DNA from 2 places in the Bradyrhizobium sp. IC4059 genome. Region 1 is predicted to be linked to the other one. Evidence: predicted binding sites of a transcription regulator. Region 1 holds the regulator's gene; the other holds the start of a gene.
The links. Region 1 encodes LexA, which represses DNA repair genes until DNA is damaged. Its sites were predicted from a motif close to TGTTCNNNNTGTGTTCNG; they were not measured.
Positions count from the first base shown of each region.

Region 2: the regulator LexA is predicted to act here: its motif matches at 3,150-3,167, upstream of rmuC (DNA recombination protein RmuC).

Region 1 covers NZ_JADYVH010000005.1:172,671-177,754, reverse strand. The annotation lists gene I6F12_RS17405 (ComEC/Rec2 family competence protein) at 1-969, shown strand, start outside; gene I6F12_RS17400 (GAF domain-containing protein) at 976-1,917, opposite strand; gene I6F12_RS17395 (hypothetical protein) at 2,135-2,569, opposite strand; gene lexA (transcriptional repressor LexA) at 2,955-3,656, opposite strand; gene glp (gephyrin-like molybdotransferase Glp) at 3,833-5,041, opposite strand.
Region 2 covers NZ_JADYVH010000007.1:214,200-219,283, forward strand. The annotation lists gene I6F12_RS22915 (hypothetical protein) at 1-230, shown strand, start outside; gene I6F12_RS22920 (MFS transporter) at 365-1,726, opposite strand; gene rmuC (DNA recombination protein RmuC) at 1,920-3,119, opposite strand; gene def (peptide deformylase) at 3,289-3,816, shown strand; gene fmt (methionyl-tRNA formyltransferase) at 3,953-4,876, shown strand; gene truA (tRNA pseudouridine(38-40) synthase TruA) at 5,015-5,084, shown strand, end outside.

The DNA.
Region 1 (5,084 bases):
ATCGCGTTGTGGGGCGGCCGCGAGATCGCGATGCTGTTCCTGGCCTCGCTGATCGCGGGGCTCGCGACCACGCCGTACGCCGCCTTCCACTTCCATCGCGTGACCCCATACGGCGTGCTCGCCAATCTCGGCGCCATGCCGGTGGTCTCGGCGCTGGTGATGCCGGCCGGGCTGTTGGGGCTGCTCGCGGCGCCCTTCGGGCTCGACGGCGTGTTCTGGTGGTTGATGGGGATCGGCATCGAGTGGATGGTCCTGGTCGCGCGCTGGGTGGCGGCCCTGCCGGGCGCCGTCGGCCGCATTCCCGCCTTCGGGATCGCGCCGCTGATCGCAGCGAGCCTCGGGCTCATCGTGATGGGCCTGTTGCGCACGCCCTTGCGCTGGTCCGGCGCCCTGGTGCTGCTGGCAGCGATCCTCTGGGGACTGTCGGTGCGGCAGCCCGATATCCTGATTGCCGGGGATGGCGCGAGCGTCGCGATCCGGGGCGGGGATGGGCGCTTGCAGGTGATCCGCGCCAGCAAGGACAGCTTCCTGCTGAAGGAGTGGTTGGCTGCCGATGCCGATCCGCGCGATGCCGGCAACGCCTCGTTGGCGAGTGGGGTGTCGTGTGACGAGACCGGCTGCGTGGCGCCGCTCGCGGACGGACGACTGATCGCGTTGGCGACGCGTATCGACGCGCTGGCCGATGATTGCAGCCGCGCCGCGCTGGTGGTGACGGCGCGGCCTGCGCCACCCGATTGCGCGGCGATGGTGGTCGATCGGGCGGGTCTTGCCAGTCAGGGCGCACTGGCTCTGACGAGACGCGGCGAGGGCTTTTCGGTGCAGGCGGTGAGGACGAGGGGAGCAAGCCGTCCCTGGCTGCCGGCCGGCGCCGGCGAGGGAGATTTCGACGGCAGCCTCGTGCCGAAGGCGGCCGTGCCCCGCAACCGGGACGCAACGCCATCGGAGGCCGACTTGCAGGCCGACGATTGACGCGGATCACAAATACCAGGCCAGCACGGCGTCAAGCCTTCCGTTGCCGATGACCGGCAGGGCCACCATTCGGCTCAGCCCGGCTGCGCAGGCTTCGGAGCCGGCGATCGAGCCGTCACGGGTGAGATCGTCGTTGAGCGCGGGCATGCCGGCGGCCCAGGCGCCGCCAATGCTGCCTTCGCCCCTGGCGATGGACTGCGCCGCATAGCGTGCGGCGAGGTCGGTCTGCGCGCTGCAATCGCCGGCGCGAAAGACCAGCGCCGAACGGTCCTCGTTCGGGACCCAGATCTCGAAGCGTCGTGCAATCGGCGTTGCCTGCGCGGAGAGGAATGTCAGAACCCAGGTCTGGTCGGTACCGGTTCGGTAGGGCACGCCGACGCCGAGATTGATCCCGACCTTGGCGGCGTCCTCCCAGCGCAGGAAACTCTTGGCGTCGTGCAAGTCCTTGATGATCAGCGGCAGGCCCGCCTTCCAGGTGCGTCCGGGCAGGCCGAAGCCGCGCGGAAATCTGGTGTGGCGGGAGTTGAATTCGAACATGTCCGCGGTGCCGTAATAGCCATCGACGAGCCCCATCTCATGCGAGAGATCAGGATCGTTGTGCCAGAGTTCGATCGCGCCGACGTGCGCCTCGTCGTCGCCACAGAACAGCACCAGCACGGCTTGCAGGAATTCGCCCGCGAACACCGGCACCGCCACGCCGCAGGTGAGGCCGGCCGCAGCGGCCTGATCGGTCCGCTTGAAATAGGAGTTGGCGAATTTCGTGAGGATGACGGGGTGGCCACAGGCCCAGGCCTTGCCGGGAAGTCCCTCGTCATATCCGAAGTGCAGCTCTTCGCTGACGGCTTTGAACGCGGACAGCCCATCGTCGTAGAGGCCGCCGCCGAATTCCAGCCGCCTGCGCGTCCGGTCGGGTACCCAAAGTTCAACGACGCGAATGAAGGTCTTCATCGAGCGTGTCCGCCGCCTCAAACCACGACAGCATCGGTCATTTGGCTGCGGAGCGGACGTTCAAAATGCGGGCAGCACGGCCCAAACTTCGTGCGACGACGAGGCGCGGCGGTGGGCTCGCCGATCGAATGTCCTGAAACACAAACTCACCGGGCTCGCCGGCCTCAGCCGGCGACGGCAATTTCAATCCCGGGCTCGGCCTGTCGGCCGAAGGGCGTCAGCCGATCGGCAGGCGCGTGATCGTGGGCCGCGTGTCGGCGACGATCTGCGGCTTGTGCTCGCGCTCGGGGGCTGGCTGCGTCACCGGCAATTGCAGCACGGTCGCGCGCTGGCCTTCGACGAGCTGCGTCACCAGCACGTATTTGCCGTCGGGGAATTCGATCGCGTCATGATGGCGATCGGGAATGTGCGGGTCGATCTTGCCGAACTTGCCGACGCGAGAGTTCACGGTGCGCGTCCAGATCCAGCGGTTGTCGTAGCGGACGTTGTCGGCGAAAGCGAGCTCCGTCCCCGGCAGCAGACAGACCGCGACGGAGGGATCGGCTTCGGAAGCGAAACCGCGCGTCGAGGTGCCGCGGAAGGTTGTCGTGACGATCGTCTCGCCGACTTCGGCGGGGCGCGTCGCGACGGCATGCAGGCTGTAGTCACACATCGGGTGCTCCTCATGCTGGGATAGCGACCCGCGTCTCTTTCGAGGCGCAGGCCTCTATCAGAGTGGAAGCATACAACGCTCTGCTCGGTTATGGGCAAATCTGCGGCTCGCGTCCGCAGCGCGCGATCACATTATCTTTCCCGGATTCGATAGGAACAAACCTCGCGTCCTTGCATTCGGCCGGAGCTATCAGCACTGCCGGCACAACTCTACCGGCGAAGCAGAAATGGCTGCGCGCCTGCGCGGGGGAATGTCGCGCGGGAAGATGGACCGGACAGCCGGCGCAGAACCAGAGAAACCGTCCAGCCGGAGCGGACAAGTATCCGCTCCGATCCTGGATCGCCGATGCCGATCGAAACGCGCGCGGCGCTTGATGTTTCCCGTATCAGTACTTCCGGTAAAGCCCGATCAGCTTGCCCTGGATCTTCACGCGGTTCGGCGGAAGAATGCGGACCTCGTAGGCGGCATTGGCGGGCTCGAGCGCGATCGAGGCGCCGCGGCGGCGGAAGCGCTTGAGCGTGGCCTCCTCGTCGTCGATCAATGCCACCACGATGTCGCCGGTATTTGCGGTCTCGTTGCGCTGGATCAGCGCCATGTCGCCGTCGAGGATGCCGGCCTCGACCATCGAATCGCCGCGCACTTCGAGCGCGTAGTGCTCGCCCGAGCCGAGCATGTCCGGCGGCACGCTGATGGTATGGCTGCGGGTCTGCAGCGCCTCGATCGGCGTGCCGGCGGCGATGCGGCCCATCACGGGCACCGCGACGGGGCGCTCGCCCTCGTCCGCAGGCGGGCTGGAGCTCGCGCGCACCTTGCCGAGATTGCCCTCGATCACGCTCGGGGTGAAGCCACGGCGATTGCCGGCGGCGGCCTGGAGCTCGGGCAGCTTGATCACCTCGATGGCACGGGCGCGGTTGGGCAGGCGGCGAATGAAGCCGCGCTCCTCGAGCGCAGTGATCAGGCGATGGATGCCTGACTTCGAGCGCAGGTCGAGCGCATCCTTCATCTCGTCGAAGGACGGCGGCACGCCGCTTTCCTTCAGACGTTCGCTGATGAATCGCAGAAGCTCGTATTGTTTGCGCGTCAACATCTCGACCAAAGTCCCCCGGTTGATGTCGTTCGATTCCGACACGATGAAGCCGGCACTAAGCCGCTACATCCTCGAAACAAATCATGAACGGACACTATATGTTCGATATGTGTTCCGCAACTGCTTAATTTATGGTGAACGCGGCCAAGCTCGCGGAATGCGTGTGGCTGGGCGGCTCAGACGGGCAGCCGGAGCACCTCGCAAGGCGTGCCGGCCTCGGCCTTCGGCGCGAACGGTGCGCGCACCAGAAGTACCTGTGCCGCAGCGAGATTCGCAAGAAGGGAGGAGTCCTGATGGCTGACCGGAAGGGCGACGCGCGTGCCGTCGTCGCGCTCCTCCAGCCGCGCACGCAGATAGTCCTCGCGCTGGTCGTTGGCGGCGAGATCGCGGCCCAGCACGGCGCGCTCGCGCCGATGATGAATCGCTGAACGGCCCGACAGGGCGCGAATCAAGGGGACCATGAACAGGAAGGCGCACACGTAGGACGACACGGGATTGCCGGGCAGGCCAATCACGCGCATCGCGCCTATCCGACCGTGCATCATCGGCTTGCCCGGCCGGATCGCGATCTTCCAGAACGCCATCGCGATGCCTTCGCCCTTGAGCGCCTGCTGGATCAGGTCGTGGTCGCCGACCGAGGCACCGCCGGTCGTGATCAGGATGTCGGCGCCGCTCTCGCGCGCGCGGCGGATGCCGGCGGACGTCGCCTCCAGTGTATCGGCGGCAATTCCGAGGTCGATGGTCTCGGCGCCCTCGCTGCGGGCGAGCGCATGCAGGGCATAGCCGTTGGAATAGACGATCTGGCCGCGACCAGGCGTGGTGCCCGGCATCACGAGCTCGTCGCCGGTGGCGAGAACGGCAACCCTCGGGCGGCGGATGATGGCGAGATGCGGATGATTCATTCCGGCGGCAAGGGCGAGATCGCGCTCGGTGAGGCGGATTCCCTTGCGCAGCAGCACGTCGCCTTCGCGGAAGTCGACGCCTGCAGGGCGGATGTGCCGGCCGAAAATGGCGGCTTCCTTGATCGTCACATGTTTGCCGTCGGCAGCCGTGTCCTCCTGGATCACGACGGCATCGGCGCCGTCGGGAACGACGCCGCCGGTGAAGATCCGCACGGCTTCGCCGGGGCCGACGCTTCCCGCGAGCGGCCGGCCCGCCGCGACCTCGCCGACGACGGTCAACCTCGAATCGTTTGCCGCGTCGGCCGTGCGCACGGCATAGCCGTCCATCGCCGACATCGCCTCCGGCGGCTGCGTGCGCCGCGCCGCGACATCGCGGGCGAGCACACGATGGTAGGCCTCGTCGAGGCAAACCATCTGTTCAGCCAGCGGCTCGACGCCGGCCAACACCGCAGCAAGCGCGTCAGAAACCGGCATCAGGGCCACGGGCGAACTCCGCAACAAATCAGGACTGGGTCGGCAAGTTCTA
Region 2 (5,084 bases), on a different contig from region 1:
AGATCACGTCCGAGCCGCGCCGCCTGCCGCCGCCGAACGGGCTGTGCAATCTCGAAACCGGCCCTGAGACGTTCCAGCTCGTCACCTCCAGCGAGGCGCAGGCCGCCCAGCTGAAATCCTTCGTCGGCAAGGAGATCTCCGTGAAGGTGGACGAGGTCGCCTGCGCCAGCGATCCCGGCCAGATGAGCGAGGCCGTGATCACGAAGTGGAGCCTGATCAAGAAGCAGTAGGGGTGGAATCGTCTCCCCGATTCCGGTGTCATCGCCCGCGAAGGCGGGCGATCCACTACGCCGCAGCTTCTCGGTCGATCACGACTGTCTCGGAGTACTGGATGCCCCGCCTTCGCGGGGCATGACAGGGGTGCCTACACCCGCACCGGCCCCAGCGCCTCGAAATGCCCGCGCTTCTGCAAATACGCCAGCAGCATCAGGCTCGGGATGGCGACGAGGACGGAGATCGCGAAGAACATCGGCCAGCCCGTCGCCTTCGCCAGATAGCCTGCGCCCGACGACAAATAGGTCCGTCCCACCGCGGCGAGCGCCGTCAGCAGCGCATATTGGGTCGCCGTGTGCAGCGGGTTCTGGCACAGCGCCGAGAGATAGGCGACGAAGATCACGGTGCCGATGGCGTTGCAGAAATTGTCGGAGGTGATCGCGAGGGTCAGCGCCCATTCGTTGACGCCGACAATCGCAAGCCACGAGAACGACAAATTGGACATCGCCTGCACGATGCCGCCGATCCACAGGCTGGTCGCGAGCGAATAGCGTCGGGCCACGAAGCCGCCGGCAAAGCCGCCGGCCAGGGTCGCGATGATGCCGACGCCCTTGACGATCACGGCATAGTCGTTCCGCGTGAAGCCGATGTCGATGACGAACGGCACGGTCATGTTGCCGGAGAACGCGTCGGTGAACTTGAACAGCACGACGAAGGCGAGCACGACCCATGCTTCCTTGCGTCGCAGGAATTCCGAGAACGCGCCCAGCGCCGCATGGAACACCCGCGTGAGCGCGCCCTCGTCCTGCGTGGCGGCCTCGGCGCGCGCGGATTGTGCGGGCTCGGTGGCGGCGAGCGCAGTCGCCGTGCCGATCAGCACCAGAGCCGCCATCACCACATAGCCCCACATCCAGGCGGCCCCACGCGGGACGATCGCCTCGAAGCCGGTGACGATGAACAGGGCGCCTGCAGTCGAGACCAACATGCCGATGCGATAGGCGGCGACATAGGCGGCCATGCCGGCGGCCTGCTCGCTTTCGGGCAGGCTCTCGACGCGGAAAGCATCGACCACGATGTCCTGCGTCGAGGACATCGTCGCGACCAGCAGCGCGCCGAGCGCGACAAGCAGTGGCGAACGTGCCGGATCGGTCAGCGCCAACAGCAGGATCGCGCCGATCAGCAGCAGCTGCGCAAACACCAGCCACCCACGGCGACGTCCGAAGGCATGCGTGAAGAACGGCACATGCAGCGCATCGACCAGCGGCGCCCACAGGAATTTGAGCGTGTATGGCGTTCCAACCAGCGCAAACAGCCCGATCGTTCCAAGATCGACCCCGGCTTCGGCCATCCACACCAGCAGCGTCGATCCCGACAGTGCCAGCGGCAGCCCCGAGGAGAAGCCGAGAAACAGCACGATCAGCACCCGCGGCTGCAGGTAAACAGCAAGGCTGTCGCGCCAGGAGGGCGAGGCGGTGGAAGTCGCGGCGGGGGAGGTCGCGTCGGGTGCGGTCATGGGGGGCGTGTTAGCAGATTCTGGGAGAAAAGACTCTCGCGGTAGCTGGTGAGACGGGAGAGCTTCCAACACGCTCGGTGTCATCGTCCGCGAAGGCGGACGATCCAGTACTCCGCGGCGTCTCGGTTCAACCACTCGGGCTGCGGAATACTGGGTGCCCCGCCTTCGCGGGGCACGACAGTGTGCCCTAGTCTCACTCCCCCGCCTGGAGCTTGCGCGGAAACAGCTCTGCCGCTCCCGTCGCCACCAGGCGCGGCGCCTCCGGCGCATCGCTCTTGCTGAAATCGAGCTCCTCGATTCGCCCTGCGCGCTTTTCGATCTTGTCGGCGGAGATCAGCACCTGGCGGACGTCCTCGTTCACGTCGGCAAAATGCTTTTGCAGCTTAAGCACGCGGTCGCGCAGGCGCCCCAAATCGTCGCCGAGCTTGATCACCTCGGTGCGGATCTGGTCGGCGGCGTCGCGCATGCGCGCGTCTTTCATGATCTGCTGCATCACCTGGATCGCGAGCATCAGCAGCGACGGCGACACCAGCACGACGCGGGCGCGATAGGCCTTCTGGATCACGTCGTCGAAGCTGTCATGGATCTCGGCATAGACCGATTCCGACGGCACGAACATCAGCGCCATCTCCTGGGTCTCGCCGGTGACGAGGTATTTTTCCGCGATGTCGCTGACATGCTTCATCACGTCGCCGCGCAGCCGCTGCGTGGCAACGCGCCGCTCCTCGTCGGTGCGGGCGTCGTGCAGCGCCGTCATCGCCTCCAGCGGAAACTTCGCGTCGATGCACAGCGGGCGCTGATCGGGCAGGAACACGACGCAGTCCGGCCGCTTGCCGGTCGAGAGCGTGAACTGGAACTCGTAGGAGCCCTTGGGCAGACCGTCCTGGACGATTGCCTCCATCCGCGCCTGGCCGAAGGCGCCGCGCGACTGCTTGTTGGCGAGTACGTCGCGCAGAGTGGTCACCTGCGTGGTGAGGTCGGTGAGGTTCTTGTGCGCGTTGTCGATGATGCCGAGCCGTTCATGCAGCGCGCGCAGGCTCTCCATGGTGTTGCGGGTCGAATGTTCCATGGACTGGCCGACTCGATGCGTCACCGAATCAAGCCGCTCGTTGACCGCGCGCGCCATCTCGGCCTGGCGTCCCGCCAGCGCCTGGGTCATGGCGTCGACCCGCCCCGAGGCCTCGCTCTGGGCGTGCAGCACCTGGGCGAGCCGCTCCTCGAGCTCGTCGGCCCGGATCGCGTTCGCCATGGCGAGTTCCGCGCCACGCCGCCCCGAGCGCGCGATCACGACCGCAATCACAACCAGCAGGATGAGGACGAGCGCACCGAAGCCGATCAGCGCATCGACGATGCGCACCGGCCAGTCGCCCAGCATGACAATGATCTCGTTCATGCCGCCTTGTAGCCGATTCGCTGCGCTCTCGCGAACGAAGAGGGAACATTCTGGGTTAACCGGCCCCTAATTTTCATGGTTAATGAAAGGTGAAGTTTTATGGTTAGCGAGGGGTTAACGGGTTCCGGGCCGCATTGACCGCATCCGGCGCGCGGCTTAAATCGCGGCCATGGCCCTCAGAGAAATCATCATCCTGCCCGACAAGCAGCTGCGCCTGGTCTCCAAGCCGATCGAGAAGGTCACGGCGGAGATCCGCAAGCTTGCCGACGACATGTTCGAGACCATGTACGACGCGCCCGGCATCGGGCTGGCGGCGATCCAGGTCGCGCAGCCGCTGCGCCTGATCACCATGGACCTCGCCAAGCGCGATGAGAACGGCGAGACCAAGCCGCTGCCGCGCGTCTTCATCAATCCAGAGATCATCGCCTCGTCCGAGGAACTGTCGGTCTACGAGGAGGGCTGCCTCTCGATCCCCGAATATTACGAGGAGGTCGAGCGTCCCGCGAAAGTGCGCGTGCGCTTCACCGATCTCGACGGTAAGGTGCACGAGGAGGATGCCGAAGGCCTCTACGCCACCTGCATCCAGCACGAGATCGACCATCTCAACGGTGTGCTGTTCGTCGACTATCTGTCCAAGCTCAAGCGCGACCGCGTCATGAAGAAGTTCGAGAAAGCCGCCAAGCGCGCGGCGGAGTGATAATTCCTCCGCCGTCATGCCCGGGCTTGTCCCGGGCATCCACGTTCTTTGCCGCCGCGAGCAGGACGAACGTGGATGGCCGGGACAAGCCCGGCCATGACGAGTACCTTGCTCGTTTCAAGGATTGTCTCGTCAAATGCCCCTTCGCCTCATCTTCATGGGCACGCCCGATTTCTCCGTGCCGACGCTGCTCGAGCTGGTCGCGCATGGGCACGAGATCGCGGCGGTCTACACCCGCGCGCCCAAGCCGGGCGGCCGGCGCGGCCTGCAATTGCAGCCGACGCCGGTCGAGGAGGCCGCGCGAAAGCTCGGCATTCCCGTGCTGACGCCGAAGACGCTGAAGTCCGAGCAGGCGCTGGCGGAGTTCCGCGCGTTCGATGTCGACGCGGCCGTTGTCGTCGCCTACGGCATGATCCTGCCGCAGGCGATCCTCGATGCGCCAAAACTCGGCTGCTACAATCTGCATGCCTCGCTGTTGCCGCGCTGGCGCGGCGCTGCGCCGATCAACCGCGCCATCATGGCAGGTGACGCCGAGAGCGGCGTGATGGTGATGAAGATGGATGTCGGCCTCGATACCGGCGACGTCGCCATGGCCGAGCGCATCGCGATCACCGACGGCATGACCGCGCTCGACCTGCACGATCGCCTGTCCCGGTTGGGGGCCGACCTGATGGTGCGCGCGATGGCCGCGCTCGAACGCGGCGGGCTCCAGCTCAAGGCGCAGAGCGAGGACGGCGCCACCTATGCCGCCAAGATCGAGAAGGCGGAGGCGCGGATCGACTGGACAAAGCCGGCGCGCGCAGTGCTGCGCCACGTCCATGGCCTCTCGCCGTTCCCCGGCGCCTGGAGCGAGCTTGATGATGCCCGCGTCAAAATCCTGCGCTGCGAATTGGCGCAAGGCGCCGGCGCGCCTGGCGACGTGCTCGACGATCAGCTTACCGTCGCCTGCGGCGACGGCGCCATCCGCATCATCGAGCTGCAGCGCGAGGGCAAGGCCCGCATGCAGGCCGCGGACTTCCTGCGCGGCGTGCCGTTAAAGGCGGGATCCAAATTCACCTGACACTGTCATACCCCGCGAAGGCGGGGTATCCAGTACGCCGAGGCTTCTCGGTCAATCGGATAAGCTGCGGAGTACTGGGTTGCCCGCCCCAGTGCGCAACAGCGCACAAGGCGGGCAATGACGACGAAACTGGACACGATGCCCCGCTACAAGCTCACCATCGAATATGACGGCGCGCCGTTCTTCGGCTGGCAGGTGCAGGACACGC